4 regions of the Erythrobacter sp. S227 genome follow, and region 1 is predicted to be linked to each of the others. Evidence: predicted binding sites of a transcription regulator. Region 1 holds the regulator's gene; each other region holds the start of a gene.

Region 1 (7,308 bases):
TTCCCGATGTTCTGATAGGAAGGGACGGGAGGCATGTCGGGCTTACGGTGACCGCGCCTGATGGAAGCCGAAGCCTTTTGTCCTTGCGCGATAGCCGGTCTTCATATTCGCGCGACAACCTGCTTGAGCTTGCCAGCGTGACATCAGAACCGATCCCGTTGGCGCAGTGGGATGGTGCGCGATGCTCGCCTGAATTTTGCACCATTGTCCTTGAGCGGGGAGGGCGCGATTGGTCGCTGCTCCTTGCCCGCAATCGGGAGCTAATCGAAGAACGCGCTCTTGCTGCTGCTTGCGAGCGTGCGGACATTGTGGTCGCTGACCGTTATCTGCCCCGGTCATGCAGCCCGCGATGGCTTAAAGCGGACCGAGGGTTCCTCGAGCAATCAGGCGGCCTTGCGATCGACCTTGAAGGCCAAACCATCACCAGCGTTGGCGAGAGCCAAGGCGAGCATGGTTGGTGGCTCGGTTCCCGGGATTGACGGGCGGGCCCAAACGCAAACGCGGGTCCCGCCCAAATCATGCCCGTCAGTGGTAGCGTCGCAGAAGCCCTGCAAGCTTGCCCTGAACCTCAACCTCGCCCGGACCATAGACCTGCGGGTCATAGCTCGCATTGGCAGGATCAAGGCGCACAAGGCTGCCGTCTTTGTGAAGGTATTTGAGCGTTGCTTCCTCGCCGTTCACAAGAGCCACCACGATCTCGCCATCGCGGGCCGTATTGGTCCGGCGCACAAGCGCAAAATCACCATCAAAGATGCCAGCCTCGATCATGGAATCGCCAGACACCTCAAGCGCATAATGCTCTCCCGGGCCAAGCAAGGCTGCAGGAACAGGAAGCGAGCTTTGCCCCTCTAGCGCCTCAATCGGAGCGCCAGCAGCGATCCGGCCGTGCAGAGGGATCTCTATCACGTCATTGGCAGGCTCTGGCGCTGCTTTGGGAGCAGACGCAGCAGCCGCAACCACCCGGTCATTCGCCGCAACAGCAGGAGCGCTGCGCGGGATGGGGGTGGAATCCTCGGGGTTCTTGATCACTTCCAGCGCGCGTGCCCTGTTGGGCAGACGCCGGATAAAGCCGCGTTCTTCAAGGGCAGAGATCAGGCGGTGAACGCCCGACTTGCTCTTTAAATCGAGCGCTTCTTTCATTTCTTCAAAACTGGGTGAAATGCCGGTTTCTTCCAGACGCTGCTGAATGAAACGGATCAGTTCGTGTTGCTTTGCCGTTAGCATGGGCAAACTCCATCAGCCGCACTCTACGTGCACCGGAACGATAGGGTCCCGAGGCACAGTGCCAAAGTTGCGCACCCCATAGAGGCACCGATCCGGAAAACGGAACAGGTGCGATACAGAACGCTAACCGTCCGACCATTATGGTGAACGAATGCGGAACGAATAGGCAACTTGATTCGCCAAGTCAAGCGTGTGCCTTGGTTAAACTCCCGCAAAACCGCCATTGTGGAGGAGATATACTTCCACATGCTCGCCTGACTGGACTGGGGGTGAATGGGCTGGCCGGCTGATAAGGCAATTGGCCATGGCCAAGGCTCCCAATGCGCTTGAATCCTGAGAGGACGCAAGACGTGCTATCCCGTCGTTCAGTATGCCACGCATGAACTCGTGGCGCGGACCAGTCGCAGGCAGCTCCTCACCCGCAACTAGTTGTATGGTCCCCGGGAGCGGATCAGGGGCTCCCAAAGAGGCGCGCACCAGGGGAAGGGCGAAGAGGAAGGCGGTTACGAAGCTCGACACAGGGTTTCCCGGAAGCCCGAGGATGACTTGCTGGCCCCATTTGGTCTGGCGTGTGGCCACCATTAACGGCTTGCCCGGCTTGATCGCGACCTTCCAGAACTCGATTTCCGCGCCCCACTCTCGCAAGGCCTCTTGCACAAGATCATGGTCGCCAACCGATGCCCCGCCCGAGGTGATGACGATGTCATGCTCATCGGCCTGTTCCAGAGCTACCGCAAGCGCGGCGCGGTCGTCGGCGACGGGGCCGATTGGCTTTAGCGTTCCGACATAGGGGCTGAGCATTGCGGTAAGCATTATGCCATTGCTTGCCGGGATTTGATGGAGTGCACAGGGCCTTCCGGCAGGCACCAGTTCATCCCCGCTATCGAGCACTGCCACATGAGGCGCGCCCCCCACACGCAAAGAGTCCAAGCCCGCAGAGGCTGCCACGGCAATTGTCGCTGGAGTGACAGGAGCGCCTTTTTCGAGCACTACCTCTCCAGTTCCAAAGTCAAATCCTGAACGGCGGATGTGTTCGCTTGGCGCAGGCGTCGCTGTCGCAAATACCACCGCGCCGTCGACCCTGGCATTCTCTTGGATCAGCACCGCGTTCGCGCCTTCGGGCATATGCGCGCCGGTCGAGATGCGGGTGCACTGGCCGGGAACAAGCGTGCCATGAAATGGGGTTCCCGCCTTGCTTTCGCCCACTCTTTCCCAAGGGCCATCGCCAGAGACCGCGTAGCCATCCATTGCAGACAGATCGGCTGCAGGCTGTGTGCGCCGTGCTTTGTGGTTGCGCGCGAGCCATCGTTGGCAGGTGACGTTGGCAGCGATTTCCAAGCCGACGTTAAAGGCCTGTGTTGTCGGCGCTAGCGCGAGTAGCCGTTTCTGCGCTTCTTCGAGGGAGAGCATGGCACTCACAGCGCGTCCGCTTTCCAGGTGCCAGACTTGCCGCCGCGTTTTTCGATCAGGCGAACCTCGCCAATGACCATTCCTTTGTCGATTGCCTTGGCCATATCGTAAATGGTGAGGAGCGCTGTCGATACAGCCACCATCGCCTCCATCTCAACGCCGGTTTTGCCGGTCAGAGAGGCGCTGGCGTTGACGCGGATACCCGCTTCTTCAAAGGTGAAATCCACCGTGACCGCCTCAAGGCCCAGCGGATGGCACAGGGGGATAAGGTCGCCCGTTCGCTTGGCTGCCATAATTGCGGCCACGCGCGCTGTCCCTAACACGTCGCCTTTGGGGGCATCCCCTTGGCGGATCGCTTCAAGTGCGTCCCTGGACATGGTGATAAGCCCGCTTGCGATCGCCACGCGGTGCGTTTCGGCTTTGCCGCCCACATCGACCATATGCGCCGCGCCGTCCTCGGCAATATGCGTTAAGCGGCTCATTTTACTTCCTTTTCGGCACTTTTTGACACACTTGACACACTGTTCAAGAGCAAAAAACCAATTGATCAGTGATGCGCGTTTCAATCGCTTGGATCGATGAAAGAGGCGGCTGAATGGTCATTGCGCTCACCTGATGACATTTTTCGCAGTTGTAGGACAGTGCAGCATGGGGGAACCGGGCCTTGCCGATAGGCTATCCGTTCAAAAGCTCGGACGTTGCCGCCGCCACATCATCGGCGCTCATCAGGCTTTCGCCCACCAGAAACCCGCGCACGCCGCTTTTCGACAGGCGGACACAATCGGCATGGGTGGCGATCCCGCTTTCTCCGATCAGCATAGTGCCTTGCGGCACCATTGGCGCGAGGCGTTCTGTTGTCGCAAGCGAAGTGGTGAAGGTTTTAAGGTCGCGGTTGTTCACACCGATCAGGCGGCTGTTGAGGTGGGTGAGGGCGCGCTCCATCTCTGCCTCATCGTGCACCTCGACCAGCACATCCATGTCGTGGTCGCTCGCGGCCGCTTCGATTTCCGCCATCACGGTATCGTCGAGCGCTGCGACAATGATGAGGATTGCGTCTGCCCCGATGCTGCGCGCTTCAAGGCACTGCCATGGATCGACCATGAAATCCTTGCGAAGTGAGGGAAGCGTGCAGGCGTTGCGCGCTTCGACGAGGTAATCTTCATGGCCCTGGAAATAGGGCGCGTCGGTGAGGACGCTGAGACAAGCCGCGCCGCCTTTTTCGTAATCGCGTGCATGATCGGCGGGGTGAAAATCGGGGCGGATGAGGCCTTTTGAGGGGCTTGCCTTTTTGACTTCCGCGATCAGGGCAAAACCGGTTTCGGCCTTTGTGCGCAGCGCTGCTTCAAACCCGCGCGGGGCCGTTTGCTGTGCAGCCAGCGCCTCAAGGTCAGTGGGGGAGTTCGCAGCTTTACGAGCGGCAACTTCGCCGAGCTTTGTCTGGCAGATTTCTTCAAGTTTGTTCATCGGGGGCGCTATACCGTCAATTCGATCCATTTGGCGAGCAGGGCTTTCGCCGCGCCGCTATCGAGCGCTTCGGCAGCTTTGGCGGCGGCTTCTTTCCAATCATCGGTAACGCCTGCGACAATCAGGGTGCCTGCCGCGTTCAACAGGACAGCGTCGCGATATGCGCCTTTTTCACCGCCAAGCAGGCGGGTGAGCGCGGCTGCGTTGTAGGTGGCGTCATCGCCGCGAATGGCTTCGAGCGGAGCATTGGGAAGGCCAAGATCGCCAGCATCCACGCGCCGCATGGTGACTTGCCCGCCAGCCACATCGGCAAGGGTATTGCCGCCTGCAAGGCTGAGTTCGTCCAGCCCCTCATCACCGGAAACGATGAAAGCGGGGTCTGTATCAAGGCTCGCCTTCGCCTCGGCATAGGCTGGCACGAGTTCGGGGCGGGCAAGACCGATCAACTGGCGGCGAACCCCTGCGGGATTGGTGAGGGGGCCAAGGAGGTTAAAGATCGTGCGCTTGCCGATTTTCTCGCGGATCGGCGCAATGGGGCCAAGGGCAGGGTGGTGGACGCGCGCGAAGAGGAAGCAGATGCCAACCTCGTCGAGCGTCTTTTGCGCGCAGCGAACGGCTGCAACCATATCAAGGCCGAGCGCTTCCAACGTGTCTGCTGCGCCAGATTTCGACGAAGCTGCGCGGTTGCCATGTTTGGCGACAGGAACTCCGCAAGCGGCGACCACGAGGCTGACGGCGGTGGAGACGTTGAGCGTGTGCTGTCCATCGCCGCCCGTGCCGCAGCAATCGACCGCATTGTCTGGCGCTTCGATGCCATTGACGCGCGCGCGCATGGCACTGGCCGCTGCCGCGATTTCGGTTGCGGTTTCGCCGCGTTCGGACAGGGCGATGAGGAAAGCCTCGATTTCCTCTGCGCTGGCTTTCAGGTCGAGGACATTGGCGAAGACTTCATCCGCCTCGGCGCGGGTGAGGTGAGGCGCATCAAGGGGTAGGACGCTCACGGTAGTTCCTCTGGTTCAAGCCCGCAAATCTGCATAAAATTGGCAAGCAATGCGTGTCCGTGCTCGGTCGCGATGCTTTCGGGGTGGAATTGCACAGAATGGATGGGAAGCTCTGCGTGACGAAAGCCCATAACGCTGGGGTGATCTTCGCCCGGCGTATCGGCATGGGCATTTGCGATCAGGCTTGTCGGCACATCGACCACCTCAAGGCTGTGATAGCGCGTGGCGGTGAAGGGGCTGGGGAGACCTTCGAAAAGCCCGCTGCCATCGTGTGTCACAGGCGAGGTTTTGCCATGCATCAATCCGCCGCGTGTGACCGTTCCGCCGAAGTGTTGCCCGATGGATTGGTGGCCAAGGCACACCCCCATCAAAGGCTTGCCCGCATCTGCACAAGCCGCGACCAGATCAAGGCTGACCCCGGCCTCATTGGGGGTGCAGGGTCCGGGCGAAATGAGAAAACCGCTGGCATTGGTGGCAAGCGCCTCAGCCGCGCTCAAAGCGTCATTGCGCTCCACCCGCACATCCGCACCCAGTTCCATCAGATAATGGACAAGGTTGAAGGTGAAGCTGTCGTAATTATCGATTACTAGGATCATATTACCGGCCTCTAAACGGTTTTCCTACACAGGCCAGTAGACATTGGCGCAGTTGATCAATTTCGGGGGTATCAAGTTGGTTCTTGACGATGAAGTAGTAAGACTTTGGCGCACGATAAAGAAGCAGAATGCTATCGGTTTCGTGCCAACCGTAAAGATCGCTTAAGGCTAGCGTCTCTGAGGAAGTGCCAGTTTCGACGCGCAGTTCTTCATTGTTGAAGTGATACGTCGAAGATTCGCTTAAAGCCCCCACTTGCTCTCGATAAGCGACGATTTGCCTCTTCATTCCGAGCGTTAAAAGTCTTTTTGGAGGCCAAACAATCAGCCAAGAAAGCGCGCCGCAAACTGGAATCCAGGTCAGCCCCCACTGGATCGAAGGAGACTTGTCTTCAGAAATCCCGATCGACAAAAGGATCAAAAAAACAAATATGACGATGTAAGTTGCGCGTGGCTTTGACTTCGAATGAGCCGCCCTTGAGTAGGCTGCGTGCGCTTCGACGGCTTGGTCTAAATCAAACTTTTGAGTAAAGCTGAGATTGGACATCAAGACGCCGCAAACTTGTCCGTCGCGCGCACCAGTCCGTCGATGATGCCCGGTTCGCCAGCAGAATGCCCTGCGTCATGAACCATCCACAATTCAGCCGTCGGATGCGCCTTTTTCACCGCCCATGCAGCGCCCGGTGGCGTGCAGATATCGTGGCGGCCCTGAACGATGATCATCGGGATGTGGGCGATTTTGTCCATGTCGCGAAGCAGCTTGTTTTCCTCAAGGTAGAAATCATTGAGGAAGAACCGCGCACAGATGCGAGCAAATGGTACTGCTTTGGCCGGGTCTTCAAAGTCGGCAAGCAAATCGTCATTCGGCAGAAGAGTCGCAACCGTGCCTTCCCACAAGGACCACTGCGTTGCAGCCGCCAGCCGCGTTGCTTCGTCCTCGCTCGTGAGGCGCTCGTAATAGGCTTTTACCAGATCGCCGCGTCCGGCATCCGGGATATGGCCCGAAAACGCATCCCATTGCTCGGCCATGATCTCGCTTGCGCCATATTTGTAGAGCCACGTCTTCTCATTCTGCCGCGCGAGGAACACGCCGCGAAGGATGATTTCAGACGCGCGGTCGGGATGGGCCTGCGAATAGGCGAGCGCGAGCGTTGCTCCCCAGCTTCCGCCAAAGACCTGCCATTGATCATGCCCGCACATTTCGCGCAGCCGCTCAATATCGGCAACGATCCGCCATGTGTCGTTGTTTTCAATTTCGGCAAAGGGGAGCGATTGCCCGCAGCCGCGTTGATCGAACAGGAGAACGTCGTATTTCTCGGGGTCCCATTGGCGGCGGTGCGAGGGCGACATCCCGCCCCCGGGCCCCCCATGCAGGAACACCGCAGGCTTTGCGCCCGGAGTGCCCACACGCTCGTAATAGAGCGAATGCCCTTCACCCACATCGAGCATGCCCGTCTCGTAAGGCTCAATCTCCGGGTAGAGTGTGCGCTCGTAGCTTAGCATGTTGCTATTGCTCATTATTTATTCTCCACCACAAGAAGAGGGCCAACGCGGCGCGCGTCCATGCGGCCACTGGCCGGGTCCCACAGGGACGAGATATTGCCATCGAGGAACAG
Region 2 (7,308 bases), 230 kb from region 1:
CGGTGCGCCCGAAATGGTGAAGGTCGCCCGCACGATTGAACGTGTGGCATCGACCAATGTGTCCGTCATGCTTCTGGGCGCGAGCGGTACGGGTAAGGAATTGTTGGCCCAAGGCTTGCACGATGCAAGCAATCGGAGCGACAAACCCTTTGTTGCTATCAATTGCGCAGCTATCCCGGAAAACCTTCTGGAAAGCGAACTTTTCGGTCACGAAAAGGGCGCGTTTACTGGCGCTGTCAAAACGACCGAAGGCAAGATCGAAAGCGCCAATGGCGGTACGCTTTTCCTTGACGAGGTGGGCGATATTCCCCTGCCGCTTCAGGTGAAGCTGCTTCGTTTCCTGCAAGAACGCACGATTGAACGCATCGGTGGCCGAAAGACTATCGAGGTCGACACGCGCATCGTTTGCGCAACGCACCAGAACCTTGAAGGCATGATTGCGCAAGGGACTTTCCGCGAAGACCTGTTCTACCGCCTTGCAGAGATTGTGGTGCGCATTCCCGGCCTTGCAGAGCGGCACGGCGACGGGATCCTCCTTGCCAAAGCCTTTCTCAAACGGTTCGCAAAAGAGATGAACCCGGCGGTCACAGGCTTTGCTCCCGATGCGCTCAAAGCCATCGACGGGCATGATTGGCCGGGCAATGTTCGCGAGCTTGAAAACCGGGTGAAGCGCGCTGTCATTATGGCCGATGGCAAATTAGTCGGCGCAGGTGATCTCGATTTTGATGGCGATGATGAAGAGGACGAAGAGGTCCTGAACCTCAAATCCGCGCGCGAACAATCGGATCGCCGGGTTATCCGCCATGCGCTTGCCCGCAGTGAAGGCAATATCTCGAGCACGGCAAAGCTCCTCGGGATCAGCCGTCCAACCCTTTATGACCTGCTCAAGCAGTATGATCTCCATGTCTAAGCGCGCCCACATTATCTCGTTGCTGGCTTTGTTCAGCGTGGTGAGCGCCGGGTGCTCTGGTGAAACGCCACCGGTCGAAGCTGTGCAAATCAGCGGAAGCGAGGATTTCCTTGCCGTGGTAGAGGATGCTCGTCGATATGTACGTCAGGGCGATCTGGCGGCTGCCGGAAAGGCGTATGATGAGGCGCGCGAGATTGAGCCGGAAAACCCCGGATTGTGGGTCGACATTGCGCGGCTTCGCTTCCTCGGGGGTGAGAACCTCACTGCTATCGAAGCGGCGGATTATGCGCTTGAGTTGCAACCGAACTATGGACCTGCGCTTCTTTTGAGAGCGCAGATGGTGCGCGATGCCAATGGCATGGAAGAAGCCTTGCCGTGGTTCGAAGCAGCCAATTCAGCGGACCCTGCAAACCCAGAAGTGCTCGGCGAATATGCCGCCACACTGGGGGACCTTGGCCTTTATCGCGATATGCTGGCTGCGGTGCGCGATCTCACCGAATTTTCTCCAGACAATGAACAAGCTCTCTATCTTCAAGCGGTGCTTGCTGCGCGCGCGGACAATCCGGCGGTGGCGGCAAGGTTGCTAGAACGTAGTCGCTATCTTCAAAATGACGTGCCAGCGGCCAGAATGCTCGATGCGATCATCAATTTGCAGCAAGGCAATTACGACACTGCGGCGAACACGCTTGAGCTCCTTGCTGACGAGCAGCCTGCGAATATGCGCGTGATAGAGCTTCTGGTTAAAGCCTGGTGGCTCGGGGGCCGTGATGATCTGATTGCGCAGCGTTTTGGTGAAACAGCCAAACGGCCCGATGCCTCCTCATATCTCGTGATGCTGGTTGGCCGCGCGTTGGAGCGGTCGGGTGATCGTGTGGCGGCAATTCCTTTCATTGAGAGAGCCAATGCGCTTGGCAATGGTTCGAGCTTCGTCCTGACCAGTGAAGGCGATCTACCTGCGCCAACACGCCGTCTGCGCGGCCTTCTCGCCGCCGGTAATCTAAGCGAAGCACGCTCCGCTGCCGCAGGCGTGGTTCGCCAATTTCCGCAGTCCGGCGATGCCTATTCGCTCGCGGGCGATGTCGCGCTTGCAAACGGCCGGCCATTGGCCGCAATCGAAGCGTATCGAACATCAGCCAAAGTCCGCCGTTCCTGGCCGCTAACGCGCAAGCTTGTCGCTGCAATGCTTGAAGCGGGCGAGGGTGATGCTGCAAAAGCGCTCCTTTCAAGATATATCCAAGGTGACCCGCAAAACCTTGATGCTTTGATGGTGTTGGCACGGGTGAGCGCACAAGAGTCCGATTGGCTTCGCGTTGCCGTGCTGCTCGATACTGCGATTGCACAAGGGGCCGGGAGCGATCCGACCGCTTTGGTCTTAAGGGCAAAGGCAGCGCGCGAGCTTGGCAATGAGGAAGACGCGGCACAAGCCGATGCAATGTTCGCAGATCTTGTGATCAAACCCTTCCTGTAGATAGCAGCCGCCCCGAGCCGCCTCGAGCAGTGCCGTCTCGACAATCTGGTGATGAGCGGGCAGGGGCTTTGGCCAATGTTGTCCCGCTTCTCCATTCTTGCCGATCCGATGATCGTGGTCCTGCTTACCGCGACGCTTTTGGCGATTATTGTGCCAGCAGCGGGCGATGCACGCGGCGTCGCTCAGACCATCTCCAACATCGCGATTTTTCTCCTTTTCCTAGTGAACGGAATGCGCATTGCGCGCGGCGAAATTGGCAAGGGGCTGGCGAACTGGCGGTTTTTCTTGCCGCTTTTCGCGTGGGTCTTTGGCGTGATGCCGCTTATCGGCTTTGGCCTGTCGAGCGCTGCTTCAAATTTCCTTCCGCCGTTAGTGGCCCTTGGCTTCCTGTTCCTTGGCGCGCTGCCATCTACGATCCAGTCCGCTACCTCATACACCAGCCTCGCGGGTGGCAATGTAGCGCTGTCCGTCGTTGGCGCAGCGCTAATCAACATCGCCGGTGTGTTCATTACCGCACCGCTGTTTGCGCTTCTTGCGGGCAGTGAGGCAGCAGATATTGGCACCGAGACTATTCTTCGCATCGGCGTCATCCTGATCCTGCCCTTTATGATCGGCCAAGCGGTGCAGGGGTGGACGATTGACTGGCTAAAAGAGCGCAAGAGTGATGTCGCATGGCTCGACAGAGTCGTGATCGGCATCGCGGTTTATGTCGCTTTCTCAGGCGCGGTTGAGCAAGGGCTGGGTCAGATGTTCACTCTCCTTGGCTGGGTGGCCCTTATTGGTCTCATCATAGTCTACCTTATCGCGGCCTCAGGGGGCGCTTGGCTCACAGGCGGCCTGCTCAACATCACCCGAGAAGACCGGATCGCTTTTCTTTTCGCCGGCGCGCAAAAGAGCGTTGCTATCGGCGCGCCATTGGCCGCTATTTTGTTTGCGCCCGATGTCGCAGGCTTCGTGATCGCGCCGCTGCTCCTTTATCACCTGCTTCAGCTGATAATCGCAGCGCCACTCGCCAACATGCTCGCCAAAGAACCTACTTCTTAGGCTGGTACGTCTGTTCTGCCGTGGGGAAGGTTCGCTCGCGCACTTCCTCGGCATAGTGCGCCACCGTCTTCTCGATAACGCTGGCGATATCTTCGTATTTCTTCACAAAGCGCGGAACCCGCTCAAACATGCCGAGCATGTCTTCGGTCACGAGCACCTGTCCATCGCACTGAGCCGAAGCGCCAATACCGATGGTGGGACAAGACACGGCCTTGGTCGCCTTGATCGCAATGGGTTCAAGCACCCCTTCGAGCACGATCCCGAATGCGCCTGCCTGGTCGAGCGCAATCGCATCGTTCACAATCTTCTCTGCCTCTGCATCAGAACGCCCGCGCGCCATATATCCGCCAAGCACATTCACCGCCTGCGGGGTAAGGCCAACGTGACCCATGACAGGGATGCCGCGTTGATTGAGGAATTCGACGGTTTCGGCCATGGCCTCGCCGCCTTCAAGTTTTACCGCAGCCGCGCCCGTTTGTTTAAGCAGGTAAGCCGCGCTCTCAAACGCTTGTTCTTTGGACGCCTCGTAAGAACCAAACGGCATATCGACGATCACGACCGAGTGATAACTCCCGCGCACAACAGCCGCACCGTGATTGGCCATCATCTCCAATGTCACAGGGACAGTAGACGGCAGGCCGTAAATCACTTGCGCAAGGCTATCCCCCACCAGCAGCAGATCGCAATGCGCATCCAGAAGCTGCGCCTGACGCGCCGTGTATGCGGTCAGCATCACGAGCGGTTCTTGCGTCACACCATCTACTTTGCGCGCCCTGATCTTGGGCACGGTCAGCCGCTTCATTGGCTGAGGGGTGGGATTGGCTCGGCTGGTGCTCGTATCGAGCTGGAATGTTGTGGACATGGGGACTTCTTTAAAAGGGGACTTGGCAAAACGCAAAGCACTTGGAAACGGGCAAAATTGTGGTCAGCCATGGCGCGGCGGGGTGGGACTGCCCGATCCGCCTATTAGACACCACTGTCTCATAGGATGGTCACTGCTTTCCTACTTTATTCATAAATTCAGTACCTTGCTTGTTAACCCTATGAGACACTTTTGCGCTAGGAATTTGGCTATCTCCTGAAATTGCACGATGGCACAGCCAGTTTGACGAGGGATACTGATGTAGGAAAGCGCTCCCTCAAAGCGCGTGTCTGCTTGGAACTGGGTGTTAAAGGGCGGTTCAAGGCGGGCATCATACACGAAAACCGGCAAAGTGGCCCTTGGCCTCGCGTGCGAAACATTGCACAAAGGCCCGCATAAATGAGGGATAGCGCCAATAAAGGGCGCGCATAAAAGGAACTACCATAAGATGGCAGCAGCAGGTTCGGGCGCAAGAGCCGGTCACGAGAACTGGTCATCGCGCAGCGCGTTTATTCTTGCAGCCGTCGGATCAGCCGTCGGCCTTGGCAATATGTGGCGCTTTCCGGCTGAAGCGGGCGAAAATGGAGGAGGGGCCTTTGTCCTGTTCTACATTTTCTGCGTTTTGCTGATCGGCTTGCCGGTTCTTTTGTCAGAGGTCCTTATCGGCCGTCACGGTCAGGCCAACGCGCCTGAAAGTGTGCGCCGGGTGGCGCGCGATTCCAAAGCTTCCGAAGGGTGGAGCGTGCTCGCCTCGATGGGCGTTTTCGCAGCCTTCCTGATCCTCAGCTTTTACTGCGTCGTGGGCGGCTGGGTTGTTTATTACATCGGTGTGTTCGCCAGTGACCTGTTCCAGACCGGCCTGACCGGCGGGGCGTTTCAGGGGCGTGATCCGGAAGAGATCAAGGCGTTGATGCCGGGTCTGTTTGCTGATGGCACTTTGATGGCCGGGCTCAATCTTGGATTTCTTGGCGTCACCATGTTCTTTGTAGCGCGCGGCGTATCAAGCGGCATTGAATGGGTGGCGGTGTATTTGATGCCGCTGTTCTTCGTCCTTTTCCTTGCGATCACGATTTATGGCGCGTTCACCGGTAATTTTGCTGAGGCGGTCGCTTATCTGTTCACTTTCGACTTCTCGAAGTTGACGGGCGAAGTGATGCTGGCAGCGGTTGGTCAGGCCTTCTTCTCACTCTCATTGGGTGTGGCAGGCATGATGACATATGGCGCATATGCCAATCGTGACACCAATCTGGGTGAAACCTCCGGCATTATTGCAGGCGCGGATACAGCGGTTGCGCTGCTTGCTGGCTTGGCCATTTTTCCGATTGTATTTGCAGCAGGCCTTTCGACCAATGCAGGTCCAGGATTGATGTTTGAATCCCTTCCGATCGCATTCCAACAGATGCCATTTGGCTCAGCTATCGGTCTTGCGTTCTTCGTGATGATCTTCTTCGCAGCGCTTACAAGCTCGGTCTCTCTGCTCGAGGCTCCAACCGCTTATGTCTTCGAAAAGTTCAAGCTGGCGCGGCCTGTGGCGACTATCATTGTTGGTGCGGGCGCTGCGGTGCTGGGGATTTTGTCTGCGCTGTCGTTTAACGATCTGGCAGAGTTTTATCCGCTCGGTTTCATCCCGCTGTTTGCAGAGACCAATTTCTTCGACACGCTCGACGGGGTGACGGCTAAGCTGTTTATGCCCATCGGTGCGATTTTGACCTGTATCTTTGTCGGTTGGATCGCCGATGCGCGGCTGATCGACAAAGAGAACGGCCTTGATGGCGCTTTGCATAAGCTGTGGCGGGCGTTGGTGCGCTTTGTGTGCCCGATTGTTCTCGCCGTGATCCTGTTTGTGGGTCTGACCAGCTAGGGTCAGGTCCCTAGGGAAAAATAGGGAGGAGCGCGGGACTTGCGCTCCTCTGTTTTTTGTGGAACATAATAGGAACAAAGTGACTCTCTATGAGTCTCTTTCCATGTTCCTATGACCAAATCCGATCCTCTTTCCTGGCCTGAAGCGCCGCCCCTTGCGCACCTCTCGGGTGTGGATGTCGCCGCTCTGTCAAAACAGCGTGAGGCGCGCTGGCGTCCGGGGCTTACCGATCAACCGCTGCACAGCGAGATTTTTGCAAGCGCTCGTGATGCAAGCGGGGCGGGGCTCGCACTGGCTCTGGCGCGCGATGGCTTAAGCGTTTGCGAGGGGGGTCGGGAACAAGGTGCGCTGGCCGAAGCAGAGGACCGGCGGCAGATTTTGTGGGTGCAGGATAAACGCGCGGTCGAATTGAACGGGCGACCTTACATCCATGGCCTTCCCGAAGAATGGCGCGAACGGGTGATCTGTGTCGAGGCGGGCAGGCCCGAAGATGCTCTGTTTGCGCTGGAAGAGGGGCTGAAATGCCGGGACTTGGCCTGCGTGATCGGAGAGATCGCCGGAAATCCGCGCGCGCTCGATTTTACAGCGTCGCGCAGGCTTAGTCTGGCAGCAGAAAAGCATGGCGTGGCCTTGTGGCTGGTGCGGCTTGAGGCGCAGAGCGATTTGTCTTCGGCAAGGATGCGTTGGCGCGCGCGCCCTGCGGTTTCATCTGAGCCGAGATGGAATGCGAAGGGGCCAGGTGTGCCCACTTGGCAAGCGGAGCTTTTCCGGGCGCGCTCCCATGCGCCGGGGGAGTGGAAGCTGTCCTCCAACAGTGGGCGATTGTGCCTTTCCAAATCGCCCAAGCCACCCGCCAAAGAAACTGAACGCCCCCTAGAGCACACTCCAGATGTCCCTTTCAAATCCTCCAGAAAATCCCGGCATAAACCGGCGCATAATGGCAATCTGGTGCGCGCAACTTTCGGTCGATCGATGGCGGCTGTCTCAAGGGGATAGGGCGCGCGAGGCTGAGTTTGCGGGGGCTAGGGCGCAAGGGGATAAAGGCGAGAGTGAGGGGGAAGAAGAGCTTCCCACCGCTCTCATCACCGAAACCGCCCATGGTCCGCGCATTGATGCGGTGAATGCGGCGGGGCATGCGGCGGGCGCTCGCACAGGACAGATGC
Region 3 (7,308 bases), 680 kb from region 1:
GTGAGTTCAGCGTCGAGGACTTCTCCCGGCTCGCCTGACCCCTCTACCTCTTCCGCCAAAAGCAACTTCACCCGTTCATCACCCAGCTCAAACCAGGCGCCGGGGAAGGGCGCAAGTCCCGCGACATGACGCACCAGCTCGCCCGAGCCCCGAGACCAGTCGATTCGCGCCTCGGCCTTGTCGATTTTGGCCGCATGGGTGGCTTGGACATCGTCTTGCGGCACGGGCGGAAAAGCATCAAGATCGGCCAGAACCTCGACCATCGCCTCAGCGCCCAATTGCCCAAGCTCGGCAAACATCTCGCCCGTAGTCTTGGCCCCAATCGGCGTGCGCACAATATGCCGCATCGGCCCTGTATCGAGGCCTGCTTCCATCTGCATAATAGTAACGCCCGTCTCCTCATCGCCCGCCATAATAGCGCGGTGAATGGGCGCAGCGCCCCGCCAGCGCGGCAGGATCGAGGCGTGGATATTGAGGCACCCGTGCGTCGGCGCATCGAGCACCGCTTGCGGCAGGATCAGACCGTAAGCCGCCACCACCGAAATATCGGCACCCAGCGCTGCAAACTCGGCTTGCGCCTCTTCACCGCGCAAAGACTTGGGCGATCGCACTTCAAACCCAAGCTCCTCGGCTTTAGCCTGCACAGGCGAGGGACGCAGCTTCTTGCCACGGCCAGAACGGCTTGGCGGCTGGGTGTAAACGCACAGCACTTCATGGCCCGCCTCGTGGAGGGCCACCAGAGCAGGCACCGCAAAATCGGGCGTTCCCATAAAAACTATGCGCATAAAGCGATCAGCAAACCTTTGTGAATTGAACCAAGCGCCCTATCTCCCCCCACATGGCATCGCAAGAGATCGAAGCTTTATCAGCTGCATTGGCGCGTTTGCCGGGTCTTGGCCCGCGCAGCGCAAGGCGGGCTGTGCTGTGGCTGGTTAAAAACCGTGAGCGTGCTTTGCCCGACCTGTTGGAGGCGCTGGACGCGATTTCGCAAACACTGGTCGAGTGCGACACTTGCGGCAATGTGGACACCGTAAACCCTTGCGGCATCTGCGCGGATGTGCGCCGCGATGCGAAAGCGCTTTGCGTGGTTGAGGATGTCGCCGACGTGTGGGCGTTGGACCGGGCGCGCCTGTTCCAAGGGCGCTACCATGTGCTGGGCGGAAAGCTGTCCGCACTCGACGGCATCGGCCCCGAAGACCTCAATATCGCCTCCCTGATGGACCGCGTTTCCACCGGCGAAGTGGACGAAGTGGTCCTCGCCATGAACGCGACGCTAGAGGGGCAAACCACCGCGCACTACCTCGCCGAGCGGCTGGAGGAGCACAAGGTCCGCATCACCCAGCTTGCCCATGGCCTGCCGGTCGGCGGAGAGCTAGATTACCTCGACGAGGGCACTTTGGCACAAGCGTTAAGGGCGCGGCGGCCTGTGGGCTAACATCCCCGCCATGGGATGGCCGATTACGGTGATCGAACACTTGCGCTTGCGGCTGACGCTTACGCGCACTAAATTGCCCATATGGCTATCCGTGAAATCATAGAAGTGCCGGACCCCCGGCTTAAACTTGTGTCCGAACCGGTTAAACCCGAAGAGTTCAACGACGATCTCAAAACGCTCGTCGATGACATGTTCGAGACGATGTATGACGCGCCCGGCATTGGCCTTGCCGCCATTCAGGTCGCTGTGCCCAAGCGCGTGCTCGTCATCGACTTGCAGCCCGATGATCCGGATGCAGAGCCGGTCGAGTGCGAGCATGACGGGACCAAGCACACCCATCCTGCCACGAAAAAAGAGCCGCGCGTGTTCATCAATCCGGTGATCACGCCCGAGACCGAGGAAATGAGCACCTTCCAGGAAGGCTGTCTTTCACTCCCCGAGATTTACGCCGACGTCGATCGCCCGGCATCCTGCACGGTCGAGTATCAGGACCTTGAGGGCAACCACCACAAAGAGCACCTCACCGGCATGATGGCGACCTGTCTCCAGCACGAGATGGACCACCTCGAAGGCATCGTCTTCATCGACCACCTCTCGCGGCTAAAGCGCAATATGATGCTGAAGAAGCTGAAGAAGTTGAGGGCTGCGGCGTAACCAGATGTGGCCCGCCGAACACATCTTCGGTAGCTTTATGATCCTGGTCCTTATTGGACTGCTGGTGTTCGGATATTGGTTTTGGTCGCGTGGTTTGCCAAAGAAGGAGCCGACTGCTCGTCAATCCAAGATTTGGTGCGTGATGTATTGCTTCATGGCAGCGTATTTTGGTTTCAAAGCTTGGGAAGAGTATTCGAACGGCTTCAGCGACTGGTACATCTGGCCTACCTGTGCGCTTATTTTCCTGATTTGTGCCGTAAGAGACTGGCCTAGGCCCAAAGCTGCACAGTAGTTGGGGATATCCAACAAAGCGCTAGTGTTCCGCATTTGTTCCGTGCTATAAAGAAGCATGGAAAACCCGATTCTTCTCATCGTATCTTTGGTTGTTGGCCTTCTTCTCGGGGGCGGTGCCGCATACTTTTTCGCCTCGCGGCCTGTCACCGAATTGCGAGAACGTCTTGCGGCCAGCGAGGGCGAAACAAAGGCGCTGGACGAAAAATTTCGCCGCGCCGCAACTGATCTAGCGACCATGTCCGAACGCGCTGGGCGCGCCGATGGATTGGCGGATGAGCTTGCAAAAGCAAACGAGGAACGCGCCGCATTGGCTCAGCGTCTGGCTGCTGAAGAAAGCGGCAAGCAGGAACGCGAAAAGGCGTTTGAAGAGCAAAAACGTTTGCTGGGTCAGGCTCGTGAGGAAATGACCAATCAGTTCAAGGCTGCGGGCGCTGAAGTCCTGCGCCAGAACCAAGAAGCGTTTCTGCGCCGAGCGGAAGAGCGCTTCAAACAGTCCGAGCAAACGGGCGAGGCGAAGATCAAGGCTTTGCTCACGCCCGTGGGCGAAAAGCTCGCGAATTACGAAAAGCAGGTGTCCGAACTTGAGGCCAAGCGCACCGATGCCTTTGGGCAATTGCAGGGTCTCATCCAATCCATGCGCGAGGGGCAGGAAGAGGTCCGGCGCGAGGCACAGCGGCTTGGCAATTCGCTGACCAACGCTCCCAAAGCGCGGGGCCGCTGGGGGGAGAGGGCGCTGCAGAACCTGCTCGAACAATGCGGGCTGGCCGAGCATACCGATTTTATGATGGAGCATTCGGTTGAAACCGAAGAGGGCCGGCTTCGCCCCGATGCGATCATCAATGTGCCGGGCCAAAAGAAGCTGGTGATCGATTCTAAAGTCTCGCTCAACGCCTATCAGGCCGCATTCGAGGCCGATGATGACGACACGCGCAAACGCGAGTTGGACGCACACGCGAAATCCATGCGCAATCACGTTCAGACCTTGGGCGCGAAAAGCTATCAAAGCCAATTTGAAGAAGCGCCCGATTACGTCATTATGTTCATTCCGGGTGAGCATTTTGTAACCGCCGCTTTGGATGCCGATCCGACTTTGTGGGACTTTGCATTTGAACGGCGCGTGCTGTTGGCGACGCCCACCAACCTTGTCGCAATCGCGCGCACGGTGGCGCAGGTCTGGCGTCAGGATGGTCTCGCAAAAGAAGCACAGGAAATTGGCCGGATGGGCGCTGAACTCTACAGCCGCCTGGAAACAGCGGCCTCGCACCTCAAGCGCGTTGGCGGGGGCCTCGAAACTGCGGTCAACAATTACAACAAATTCGTCGGCAGCTTTGAGCGCAACGTCCTCTCGTCAGGCAAGCGCTTGGCCGAGAAAGGCGTCGAGATCGGCAAGCGCGAGATCGAGGAAGTCCCGCTGGTGGAAAGCACCCCGCGTTATAATGCGGCGGATGCTAAAGCCGCCGATGAAGAAGAAAACTTCATGCTCGAAGACAAACAGGACGCGGCCGAGTAGCTACGCGTCGACCTCCGCCAGCACCTCATACGCCAGCACCGCGCCAGCCACGGCGGCATTCAACGAATCCGCGCGGCCTTTCATCGGCATGGTGACCCGCAGGTCGCATTCCATCTCGTAAGCCTCGGGCAGCCCTTGGGATTCGTTGCCTACGAGGATAAAGCATGGCGATTGATAAGGCGCGCCGCGATAGGGCACGGCGTCGCGCAGGCTGGCCGCCACAAGCTGGCCTGCGCCTGATCGCAGCCACGGGATAAACTCGTCCCAGCGCGCTCTCGCTAACCCTTGCGTAAACACCGCGCCCATACTTGCGCGCACGGCTTCGGCGCTGAACGGGTCGGCGCAATCGTCGATCAGGATCAGCCCGCCAGCACCAACCGCATCGCCGGTGCGCAGCATGGTCCCAAGATTGCCGGGATCGCGCAGGTCCTGTGCGACCAGCCAGATTTTGGCGGCGCTGCGGTCGATCTTATCCAAAGAAGTGTCGAACTCATCGAACACGCCGACGACGCTCTGGGCGTTTGACTTGCCTGTGATCTTGGACAGAATGTCTGGCGTGGTGGTGATCACCTCGCCGCCCGATGCCTCAATTTCGCGCTCCAGCCCCTCGATCAGCGGATGGGGATCGCGCCCTTCAGCCGTGACCAAAGTGCGCGGCACATAGCCGCTCACCCGCGCATCTTCGAGCAGGCGCAGCCCCTCGACCAGGAATTGGCCGGCACGTTTGCGCAGCTTCTTTTCGCGCAAACTGCGCAGATATTTCACCGTGGGATTGGAAAAGCCGGAGATATGCTTGCGCATCAGGATGCGTGCTCAGTCTTCGCCAAAGCCGTCTTCGACCAGCGCGACAAGCTCCGCCAGAACCGCGTCGCAACCATCGCCATCGACGATAAGCTCGATTTCGTCGCCCTTGGCCGCGCCCAGCATCATCAAACCAAGGATCGATCCGCCTGCGGCCTCGTTCCCGCCTTTGGCGACTTTGACCTGCGCCCCATCAGGCAATGCGGCCACGGCACCAACGAATTTGGCGCTGGCGCGGGCATGAAGGCCCCGCTTGTTCACGATCGTGACGGTCTGACGCACTTCCCCCATCGCGCGGTCCCTAACTGCCGCCGCTCGCGGCGCGTGCCGGTTTGCCTTGCGGTGCGTTGTCCGCGCCCAAAAGCTCGCTTGCGACGGTGATGTAGTTGCGCCCGGCGACCTGCGCGGCCTCAACCGCCTCTACCACGCTCAAATTCTTGCGCGCACCGGCCAGACGGATGAGCATCGGGAGATTGATCCCTGCGATCACCTCGACTCGGCCAGCATCAAGCAGCGAGATCGCCAGATTGGACGGTGTGCCGCCGAACAGATCGGTAAGGATGATTACCCCGCTTCCGTCATCAACAGCGTCAATCGCAGTAGCAATTTCGGCGCGGCGTTGTTCCATATCGTCATTGGGGCCGATGCAGACGGTCTCCACGGCGGATTGTTCACCCACAACGTGTTCCATTGCCTCGACAAATTGGTCCGCCAGGCGGCCATGCGTTACCAGAATCAAACCGATCATACCGTGAATTCAGTCCGTCCGTACCCAGTGACCTGCTCAAAACTGCGAGGGTCTGTGCCTAACACTAACACCACCATTCGATGCAAACTCTTAATCCAAACCTTGGCGCTAACTTTCATTGGCGCCCTCGATTGTATCTGCCGCTCGCGACTTCAGATTTCGATGCCGGACAGTGGGCGAAAACCCTGCCTCGCGCAAGGCCTGCGCCATCCCCTCTGCGGTAAAGACGGAGCGATGTCTCCCCCCGGTACAACCAAAGGCGACATGAACATAGGCTTTCCCCTGCGCCGCATAGCGCGGCAGGACGGTCAGCAGGAGCGAACGGATCTGTTCAAAAACAGTGTCAAAGGCGGGATCCTTGCGAATATGCGTGCCGACTTCTTCATCGAGGCCGGTCTTCTCGCGCAACCCTTCGATCCAATGCGGGTTGTCGAGAAAACGCATGTCGAAAACCAGATCGGCAAGCGGCGGCATGCCGCGCGCAAAGCCGAAACTGGAGACGGTGAGGCTCAGCTCGGCCTTGTGTTCCCGGCCAAACAGCTCGCGCACCTGGGTTTGCAGTTCATTTGCGGACAATGCGCTTGTGTCGATTACCACTTCTGCCCAGCGCCTTAGCGGCTCGAGCAGTTCGCGTTCTGCGGCAATCGCGTCCTGAACGGTGCGTTCTTGCGCCAGCGGGTGACGGCGGCGGGTTTCGTTGTACCGACGCTCCAGCTCGCTTGTCTTGCAATCGATGAACATGAAAGTGAGCGCCAGATCATCGCGCGCCGCCATGGTTTTGATGATCGAAATGATCTCTGCAGGGACAAAGCCGCGCGTGCGCGAGTTGAAACCGATGGCAAGCGGCGCCCGCGATGGGGTCGATGTATCCTGTTCCGTTTCTCCCGGTTCACCGACGAGGCGTTCGAGCATTCGGATGGGGAAATTGTCGATGGTCTCCCACCCCAGATCTTCGAGCACATCGAGCGCTGTCGATTTGCCAGCGCCTGCAAGTCCGGTGACGAGGAGGAGGCGCTGTCTAGGGTCAGGGGAGGGGGGTGCGGTGTCCATAATCTGTTGCCCCTTTTCGCGCTTTGGACGCCAGAAGGGAAGCGATTTGTCGGCTTAGGAGAATTGCAGTCCGTGCTTTTCGAGCGCCATTTCGGCGCGAATGGCAGGTGCAATTGTCCCTGGCTCAAAAGGCAGGCACGGGATTTTCAGGCCGCAAATATCCCGCTGCGACACGCTTTGCGGAAGCCGCTCCCCTTCGACCCCCAGTGACAAGATCAGGGCCAGCGGGCAGGGCGGGGCCACCGTCATCGGGAAAAGCCCGATACCGCGCAGCTCGATCAAACCTTCGATACTGGGGGGAGGGCCAGCAATAAGGCGGCCATTGTCCTGGGTGAGCGAGACCGCGTCATCTCCGATGAGCTTTGCGCCACGGTCGATAAGAGCAAGAGCAAGCGATGATTTGCCGCTGCCCGGGGGCCCCTCGATTGCAAGAGCCACATCGCCGATTGCAACCGCGCTGGCTGAAAGGATGGTCGTGGTCATGCGGGGGCCATTGCCTGAGGCTACTCTGCCGCTGGCAGTTGGAAACGAAGGCATGCGCCCTGCGCACCATCCTCGCGGGCTTCGGCAACGAGCGAGCCGCCATGCGCCTGTGCAATGGTGCGGGCAATCGCGAGGCCAAGGCCGGAGTGGTTGCCAAAGTCTTCGCCCTCTGGCCGGATGGAGTGGAAGCGGTGAAACACTTTTTCGCGCGCGTCTTCGGGTATGCCGGGCCCTGTGTCGCACACGGTAACGGTGACGCAATTGCCGTCGTTATCAACCATTACTTCGATGGGCGCGTCGGGCGGGGCGAAGGAAACGGCATTATCGAGCAAG
Region 4 (7,308 bases), 220 kb from region 1:
GGTCTGCGCGGGCTAAAGGCGCATCAAGCATATCATCGGAAAGCGCATAAAGCTGATCGCTCGCATCGACCATGTTTTGCGCGATCACGTGGATCACCTCGTCATCATATTCGACGCGGCCCCGCACCTCCATAAGCCGCGCGCCCATCACAACCTGACGCTGTTTTTCCTTAAGGTCAGGCCACACGACGAGGTTCACAACGCCCGTCTCATCCTCCAGCGTGATAAAGCACACACCCTTGGCAGAGCCGGGTCGCTGACGGATGAGGACAACGCCTGCGACCTGGACCATCGAGCGGTACTTGCGACCTCGAAGGTCTGAAGCGCGCACAAACCCGCGTTCAGCCAGGCGCGGGCGCAGGAAGGCCATGGGGTGCGCTTTAAGGCTCAGCCGCGTGGTCTGGTAGTCGTTCACCACCTCCTCTGAAAGCGGCATTCTCGGTAGCTTGGTGGGCGAGGCTTCCGCTCCCTCATCTCGGGTCTCAGCCGCACGGAACAGCGGCAGGTCGGGCCCTGCAATAAGGCTCCGCGCATCCCACAAGGCCTGACGGCGGGAAAGGTTCAGCGAGGTGAAGGCATCGGCGCTCGCAAGCCGCTCGATATGCGCAGGAGACAACCCTGCCCGCTCACGCAGTTCAGCCACGTCGCGATAAGCGCCGTTCTCCGCGCGCTCTGCGACCAATTGCGCGGCCACATGTTCGTGCAAGCCGTCAATCTGGCGGAGCCCCAAGCGAAGGGCGATGTGGCGGTCCAAACGCCGGGTTTGCGCATCCCTCGCCTCGGCAATCTCCTCCAAAGTGCAGTCCCACTGACTGCAATTCACATCCGCTGGCAGCACTTCGACCCCATGCTCCCTTGCATCGCGCACGATCTGTGCAGGCGCATAGAACCCCATGGGTTGTGAGTTCAAAAGTGCCGCCGCAAACGCCGCCGGGAAGTGGCATTTGAGCCAGCTTGAAACATAGACCAGATGCGCGAAGCTTGCCGCGTGGCTCTCGGGAAAGCCGTATTCGCCAAAGCCCCTGATCTGGTTGAAACACCGCTCTGCAAATTCGGGGTCATAGCCGCGCTTCACCATGCGCCCGACCATCATGTCTTGCAGCTCATCAACCATCCCGCGCGACCGGAAAGTCGCCATGGCTTTGCGCAAACGATTGGCTTCAAGCGAAGAGAATTTGGCCGCATCCAGAGCGATCTTCATCGCTTGCTCCTGGAAAATGGGCACACCCAAAGTGCGCTCTAGAATGCTGGAGAGTTCATCGGGGGGACCGTGGGCAGGCGATGGCTTGGGGATCACCACTTGCTCGGCCCCGCGCCGGCGTTTGAGGTAAGGGTGCACCATATCGCCTTGGATCGGTCCGGGACGAACAATCGCGACCTGAATGACAAGATCATAAAACTCGCGCGGGCGAAGGCGTGGGAGCATGTTCATCTGCGCGCGGCTTTCGACTTGGAAAACACCCAGCGAATCCCCCTTTCGCAGCATCGCATAGGTTTCCGGGTCCTCGCGCGGGACGCTCGCAAGCGTCAAAGTGCGGTCATGGTGCGCTTCAAGCAAGTCGAGGCATTTCTTGATGCAGGTCAGCATCCCCAGAGCCAGCACATCGACTTTGAGGATACCCAGCGCCTCGATATCGTCCTTGTCCCACTCGATGAAACTGCGCTCGGGCATAGCGCCATTGCCGATCGGCACGGTCTCGGTCAGCGGCCCGTCCGTGAGGATAAACCCGCCCACGTGCTGGCTGAGATGGCGCGGCATTCCGATCATCTGCTCGGTCAGCGCCAGCACGCGTTTCAAATGCGGGTCGGTCACATCCAGACCGCTTTCGCCTGCGTGTTTCTCGCTTATCTCGCGGCCCCATGATCCCCAGACGCTTTTGGCAAGGCGCGAAGTCACATCCTCGGACAATCCCATCGCCTTACCCACTTCGCGGATCGCCATGCGCGGGCGGTAGTGGATGACCGTTGCCGTCAGCCCAGCGCGCGCGCGGCCGTATTTCTTGTAGATATACTGGATCACCTCCTCGCGCCGCTCATGCTCGAAGTCGACGTCGATATCGGGCGGCTCCTTGCGCTCTTCGGAGATGAAACGGTCGAAGAGCAGCTGGTGCTTGGCGGGGTCCACGCTGGTGATTTCGAGACAATAGCACACAGCAGAGTTCGCAGCAGAGCCCCTGCCCTGACACAGGATCGGCGGGTCGACGCTGCGGGCGAAATCGACGATGTCCTTGATGGTGAGGAAGTAGCGCGCAAGATCGAGCTTGGCGATGAGCGCGAGCTCGCGTTCGAGCGTGTCGTGGACGCTGTCAGGCACGCCTTCCGGATAGCGTCGCTCGGCGCCCGCCCATGTTTCCACCTCGAGATATTCCTGCGGCGCCATGCCGTCAGGGTAGATTTCCTCGGGGTATTCGTAAGCGAGTTCGTCGAGCGAAAAGTCGCAATTGTCCGCGACTGCGCGCGCGGCCTTGATCGCATGGGGCCAGCGGTCGAACAGGCGCAGCATCTGCTCGGGCGATTTCAGGTGCCGCTCGGCATTGGCGTGGAGCAGATGGCCTGCCTCTGCCACGGTGGTCTTGTGCGCAATCGCCGTCATGACATCCTGCAAAGGGCGGCGCGAGGGCGCGTGGTAGTGGACATCATTGGTGGCGAGGAGTGTGAGGTCGTTCTCGCGGGCGAGCCTATCCAACTGGTCAATCCGTGCGACATCATCGCCGCGGTAGAGATAGCTTGCCGCAAGGTGGCGCAAGGTCGGGAGTTGCTCGGTCAGATAGGGGAGCAGTTTGGGGAAAGGCGCGGTGAGCGGCATCCTTCCGACCTCTTCACCATCGGGTCGAAGCGGCACCACATTGCTCTCGACCTCTATGGTGAACTCTGCACCCAAATCACCCGGCGGAATAAGGATCAGCTGCACACCCTCGCTGTGTTCAGCCAGCATCGCCAAGCTGATCTCGCACACGCCCTTTTCCTGCCATTCGCCGGTGAGTGTTTGCATCCGCCCCTGGCTGATCAGGCGCGAGAGGCGGCCATAGGCTTTGCGGTCCTTCGGGTAGGCGAGGAAGGCGAGCCCCTCGACCGTTTCGATGCGGGTGCCGATAACCGGGCGCAGCTTGAGGGTCTTGGCCTCGGTATGGAGCCGCACCACGCCTGCAAAGCTGTTCGCATCGGCCAGCCCCAACGCGTCATAGCCGAGCATCCGCGCAGTCATCGCAAGGTCCACCGCATCAGACGCGCCGCGAAGGAAAGAGAAACAGCTCACCAGCCCCAGCTCCACAAAGGGCGCAGGTTGCGGCGGGTCGATCAGGTCGGGATCAAGCTCCAACGTGCGTTTGTCAGGGGTGAGCGGGGCCTCGGGCATGTCACGAGGTGACCTCGAGCAAACGCCCCCTCACCGCCGCTAAGTCTCGCGCGAAAAGCTCTTCTTGTACCGCCCTCGCCTCACCATCGAGACGCAGGAGATAGGACGGGTGCGCGGTGATCCACAGCTCGCTGCCATCCTCCAATGGCACCGGCGCCCCGCGTTCTTTAGCAAGGCTCACCGTGCGGCCAAGCATCGCTCTTGCAGCGCTTGCGCCAAGAGCCAGCACCACGCGCGGGGCCACCACTGTGCGCTCTGCCTCAAGCCAGAAGCGGCAGGTGTCGATTTCTTTCGCTTGCGGGGTCTGGTGGATGCGGCGTTTGCCGCGGCTCACAAACTTGAAGTGCTTGACCGCATTGGTGACATAAGCGCTCGCCCGGTCAATCCCGGCCTTGGCGAGGTACACGTCGAGCAACTGTCCGGCGGGGCCAACAAAAGGCCGTCCTGCTAGATCCTCCTGATCGCCTGGCTGTTCGCCTACGATCATCAGGGGAGCGCCAACAGCCCCTTCCCCCATAACGCTGCGAGTTCCGCATTCGGCTATAGGGCAATCGCGGCAGGCGTTGATCCCCTCAGCAATCGCCTCCAGGCTTGAAGGCATTTCGCGCACCTCGCGGCTCCCTTGCGCCACCATGCCCGCCTCGCGCGCCTGAGCGCCTGCAATAAGCTCAGGGATAAGCTCTGCCTCGGGCATATTCTTCCAGTATTTCTTCGGCATCTCCGACAGCATCGCGCCGATTTTCAACCGCGCCGGGTTGAAGGTTGAGGCGTAATAGGACTTCCATAGAGCCTCCACCGGATCGCCCGCTGGCGCATCCTCGCGCCGTGCCGGAGGGCCTTCGCGCATGGTCTTGCCGTCCCAATGGATGCTTCCGCGCGGGGTCAGGATCGACCAGTTCATATTGGCAAAGCGGCGCATGAAAAAGCCCGCCTCGCGCCGCACGATATGGTGGTCAGGTTCAAACCAGGCGACGTAGTGCTCGCCCTCTTCACTTGTAACCTCGCGGAAGCGGACGAAGGCGTGCATCTTATGAGCATCGCGGCGCACTTCCTTGTCGAGTTCCTCGATCCGGCGCACGTCTGTGTCAGCGCTGTCCTGCATCATACCGGGCTGCGATTGGAGCCGCCACAACACGCGATAGAGCAGGCTGAAGCGCTCAGGATCAGAGTGGACCGAGGCATTGCGGGCAAGACGCATGAAACGCTTGGAAGCGCGCACTTCGCACGCATCGGCATCGGGCACAGGCAGGCGTTTCTCACCCCGAGAAGGCCCTTCAAAAGCGAAGAGGTCGCCCGTGCCCCCCGGCTCGGCCCAGCTCACACGGTCAGGGGGCACATCGCATTGGATCAGCTGCCGCGCACGCTCGCGCCAGAAGGCGAAGTCATCGGGGCGCGGCAGGTGGACGACATAGTGCGCACCGAGGGAGACGTGCTGGAGGGCGGTCATCAAAACAGCTCCAACTGCTCTTGCTTGGGCGCGAGCATTGAGCGCAAATCCCCCCGGTCAGTAAGCTGCGTTGGTCGCCAGTCAGCCGCCACCAGAAAGGGGCGCACTTTGGCGATGGATTGGGTGAGCCTGCCAACATCCTCAAGCCGCAAACGCCTGTAACGCCGCGCTTTGAGGATACGCCCCACCGCCGTCGTCCCCAGCCCCGGTACGCGCAGCAACTGCTCTTTCGACGCGCGATTCACATCGACCGGGAATTGCCCGCGAAACTTCAAAGCCCAGGCAAGCTTGGGATCAATGTCGAGCGGGAGGTTCCCGTCCTTCTCGGTCGCATCAGCCACGTCATTTGCGCCAAAACCATAAAAGCGAATAAGCCAATCCGACTGATACAAACGGTGCTCGCGCATCAGCGGAGGGCGTTTTAACGGCAGCACCGCGCTCGCATCAGGGATCGGTGAAAAAGCGCTGTAATAGACGCGGCGAAGGCCGAAATTGCCGTAGAGACCCGCCGCCCGCCCAACAATGGCTGCATCATTGGCGTCATCCGCGCCCACAATCATCTGCGTCGATTGGCCGGCGGGCGCAAAGCGCGGTGCATGGCGAAAACGCTTTCGTTCGTCCTTCGCCTGAATGATGCGGCTCTTGGTCTTCGCCAGAGCGCCCTCAATCTCCGCCTCATCCTTATCGGGCGCAAGCTTCGTCAGCCCTGCCTTCGTCGGCAATTCCACATTGATTGATACACGGTCGGCATAAAGCCCCGCCTGCTCGATCAGTTCAGGATCAGCCTCCGGAATGGTTTTCAAATGAATATAGCCGCGAAAATCATATTCCTCACGAAGGATGCGCGCTGTCTCCATCAACTGCTCCATCGTGTGATTGGAGCTTTTGATGATGCCGGAGGAGAGGAACAGCCCCTCGATATAATTGCGCTTGTAGAAATTGATCGTGAGGTCGGCGACTTCCTGCGGCGTGAACTTCGCGCGCGGCGTGTTCGAGCTCTTCCGGTTGATGCAGTAGTGACAATCGAAGATGCAGTGATTGGTCAGCAAAACCTTCAACAGCGAGATACACCGGCCATCGGGCGCATAGGCATGGCAAATGCCCATCCCCTCGGTCGAACCCACGCCTTTCCCGCCCAGCGAATTCTTCTTCGCCGTCCCCGACGACGCGCAAGAGGCATCGTATTTCGCCGCATCGGCGAGGATTTCGAGGCGTTCGCGCAAGGATTTCTGAGGCGATCTTTGAATCATATGTTCTGTATATGTTCTTTTCCTCATTCCAACAAATGCAAAGTGTGCAACCACCCCTCCCCCCTGATGTAGGCCATCCAGCCTACTCCCACCGGTCTAAGCTTGCCGGGGAATTTCGCAGCCCGGAATGTTGCAATAGACAGCACTCAAGATTTCGAGACGGGCAATGAGGGCCCAAGGAGAATATAATGAAGAAGATTGCTTACATTGGTTTCATTGGCGCAGGTTCACTTGCACTTGCTGCATGTGGCGGCGACGATGCGGCAACCGCTGCGACCGAGAGCGCGAACCCGATCACCGCAGCTGAAGTTGAAGCGGCTCAGAAAGCCTGGGGCGAAGGCATCGTCGCTATCGGCAAAACCTTCACCGAAGAAGGCGATTACAGCGCGCGTGCATCAGAGCACATCGCGACCCATTACGCTTACGGTGCAGAAACCATCCTGTTCAAGCCGACCCTGGCTGCAGAAGATCAATTCCGTGAAACGGCCGAAGAAGCTCTGAGCTACTTTGTCGGCAAGGAAGGCACTGAAGATGGCGGTTTTGCGATTGCGCCTTACACCGATGTGCGCTGGGAGAATAACGGCACCGTCATTTCCGAAAGCGGCGATATGGCGGTTGCGATGGGCAACTACTTCTTCACCGGCACGGACGGCAGCGAAACCAAGGTTGAGTATTCATTCGCTTATGAACGCGGCGAAGACGGTGAGCTTGATATCGTGCTTCACCACAGCTCGCTGCCTTTCAGCGCAAGCTAAAAGACAACCCGATCCGCGAGGAGAGGTGCAGCTTTAACAGCTGCAAACGAAAGGGGCCGGATGTTCCTCCCGGCCCCTTTTTCGTGCGTTTTGCAGATGTGATTCCGGACCGCCGACGCGCCGAGTCTGTAGGGGCGCCTAGACGCGGTGCATGCGCTGCTGTTCGTAGAAACTTGCGTTCTCGATGCTTTTGCAAAGGTGATCCAGGACCGCGATGTGCATGTTGCTTTCAAAGGCGACCCCGGCAAATTTGCCGTCTACCCACACGACCTTGCCCAACGGGGCATTGATACCGTTCAGGCGAATGGTGACACGGTCACCTACGCTGGCAAAGCCAGAGCTTGCTTTGAGCTTGCAGCCACCTTCGGAGATATCCAGCATATCGGCAAAGATCGCGCGCGATTGCACACGGCCCTTCACCATAAGTTGGATGTGGCGTCGATCAGATCCGCGATTTGCTTGTTGAGTAGCCATAAGCGGATCATCGCAGAAATACGTAAA

What was found. The regulator LexA, encoded in region 1, represses DNA repair genes until DNA is damaged. The targets are predictions, from matches to a motif close to GTTCCNCNCTTGTTCT.
Region 2: AC0V6Q_RS03520 (ImuA family protein) is a predicted target of LexA. The motif match lies at 6,206-6,221, and genes of this name have one in related genera.
Region 3: AC0V6Q_RS01340 (DNA recombination protein RmuC) is a predicted target of LexA. The motif match lies at 2,408-2,423, and genes of this name have one in related genera.
Region 4: AC0V6Q_RS03540 (putative DNA modification/repair radical SAM protein) is a predicted target of LexA. The motif match lies at 6,055-6,070, and genes of this name have one in related genera.

The regions. Positions count from the first base shown of each region.
Region 1 covers NZ_CP200280.1:976,056-983,363, reverse strand. Annotated here, with positions in the region: gene AC0V6Q_RS04660 (ComEC/Rec2 family competence protein) at 1-479, shown strand, start outside; gene lexA (transcriptional repressor LexA) at 526-1,224, opposite strand; gene AC0V6Q_RS04650 (molybdopterin molybdotransferase MoeA) at 1,426-2,634, opposite strand; gene moaC (cyclic pyranopterin monophosphate synthase MoaC) at 2,640-3,116, opposite strand; gene trpC (indole-3-glycerol phosphate synthase TrpC) at 3,310-4,098, opposite strand; gene trpD (anthranilate phosphoribosyltransferase) at 4,107-5,099, opposite strand; gene AC0V6Q_RS04630 (anthranilate synthase component II) at 5,096-5,695, opposite strand; gene AC0V6Q_RS04625 (YcxB family protein) at 5,697-6,239, opposite strand; gene pip (prolyl aminopeptidase) at 6,239-7,210, opposite strand; gene AC0V6Q_RS04615 (phosphodiester glycosidase family protein) at 7,210-7,308, opposite strand, start outside.
Region 2 covers NZ_CP200280.1:743,827-751,134, forward strand. Annotated here, with positions in the region: gene prsR (PEP-CTERM-box response regulator transcription factor) at 1-910, shown strand, start outside; gene AC0V6Q_RS03500 (tetratricopeptide repeat protein) at 903-2,378, shown strand; gene AC0V6Q_RS03505 (bile acid:sodium symporter family protein) at 2,454-3,422, shown strand; gene panB (3-methyl-2-oxobutanoate hydroxymethyltransferase) at 3,412-4,284, opposite strand; gene AC0V6Q_RS03515 (sodium-dependent transporter) at 4,733-6,145, shown strand; gene AC0V6Q_RS03520 (ImuA family protein) at 6,257-7,141, shown strand; gene AC0V6Q_RS03525 (Y-family DNA polymerase) at 7,083-7,308, shown strand, end outside.
Region 3 covers NZ_CP200280.1:298,459-305,766, forward strand. Annotated here, with positions in the region: gene fmt (methionyl-tRNA formyltransferase) at 1-785, opposite strand, end outside; gene recR (recombination mediator RecR) at 839-1,435, shown strand; gene AC0V6Q_RS01335 (peptide deformylase) at 1,517-2,089, shown strand; gene AC0V6Q_RS01340 (DNA recombination protein RmuC) at 2,439-3,893, shown strand; gene AC0V6Q_RS01345 (TrmH family RNA methyltransferase) at 3,894-4,694, opposite strand; gene AC0V6Q_RS01350 (HPr family phosphocarrier protein) at 4,707-4,985, opposite strand; gene AC0V6Q_RS01355 (PTS sugar transporter subunit IIA) at 4,996-5,442, opposite strand; gene rapZ (RNase adapter RapZ) at 5,551-6,492, opposite strand; gene AC0V6Q_RS01365 (HPr kinase/phosphorylase) at 6,547-6,975, opposite strand; gene AC0V6Q_RS01370 (sensor histidine kinase) at 6,996-7,308, opposite strand, start outside.
Region 4 covers NZ_CP200280.1:752,579-759,886, reverse strand. Annotated here, with positions in the region: gene AC0V6Q_RS03550 (error-prone DNA polymerase) at 1-3,355, opposite strand, end outside; gene AC0V6Q_RS03545 (UdgX family uracil-DNA binding protein) at 3,357-4,802, opposite strand; gene AC0V6Q_RS03540 (putative DNA modification/repair radical SAM protein) at 4,802-6,052, opposite strand; gene AC0V6Q_RS03535 (phosphoribosyl-AMP cyclohydrolase) at 6,241-6,807, shown strand; gene AC0V6Q_RS03530 (PilZ domain-containing protein) at 6,946-7,281, opposite strand.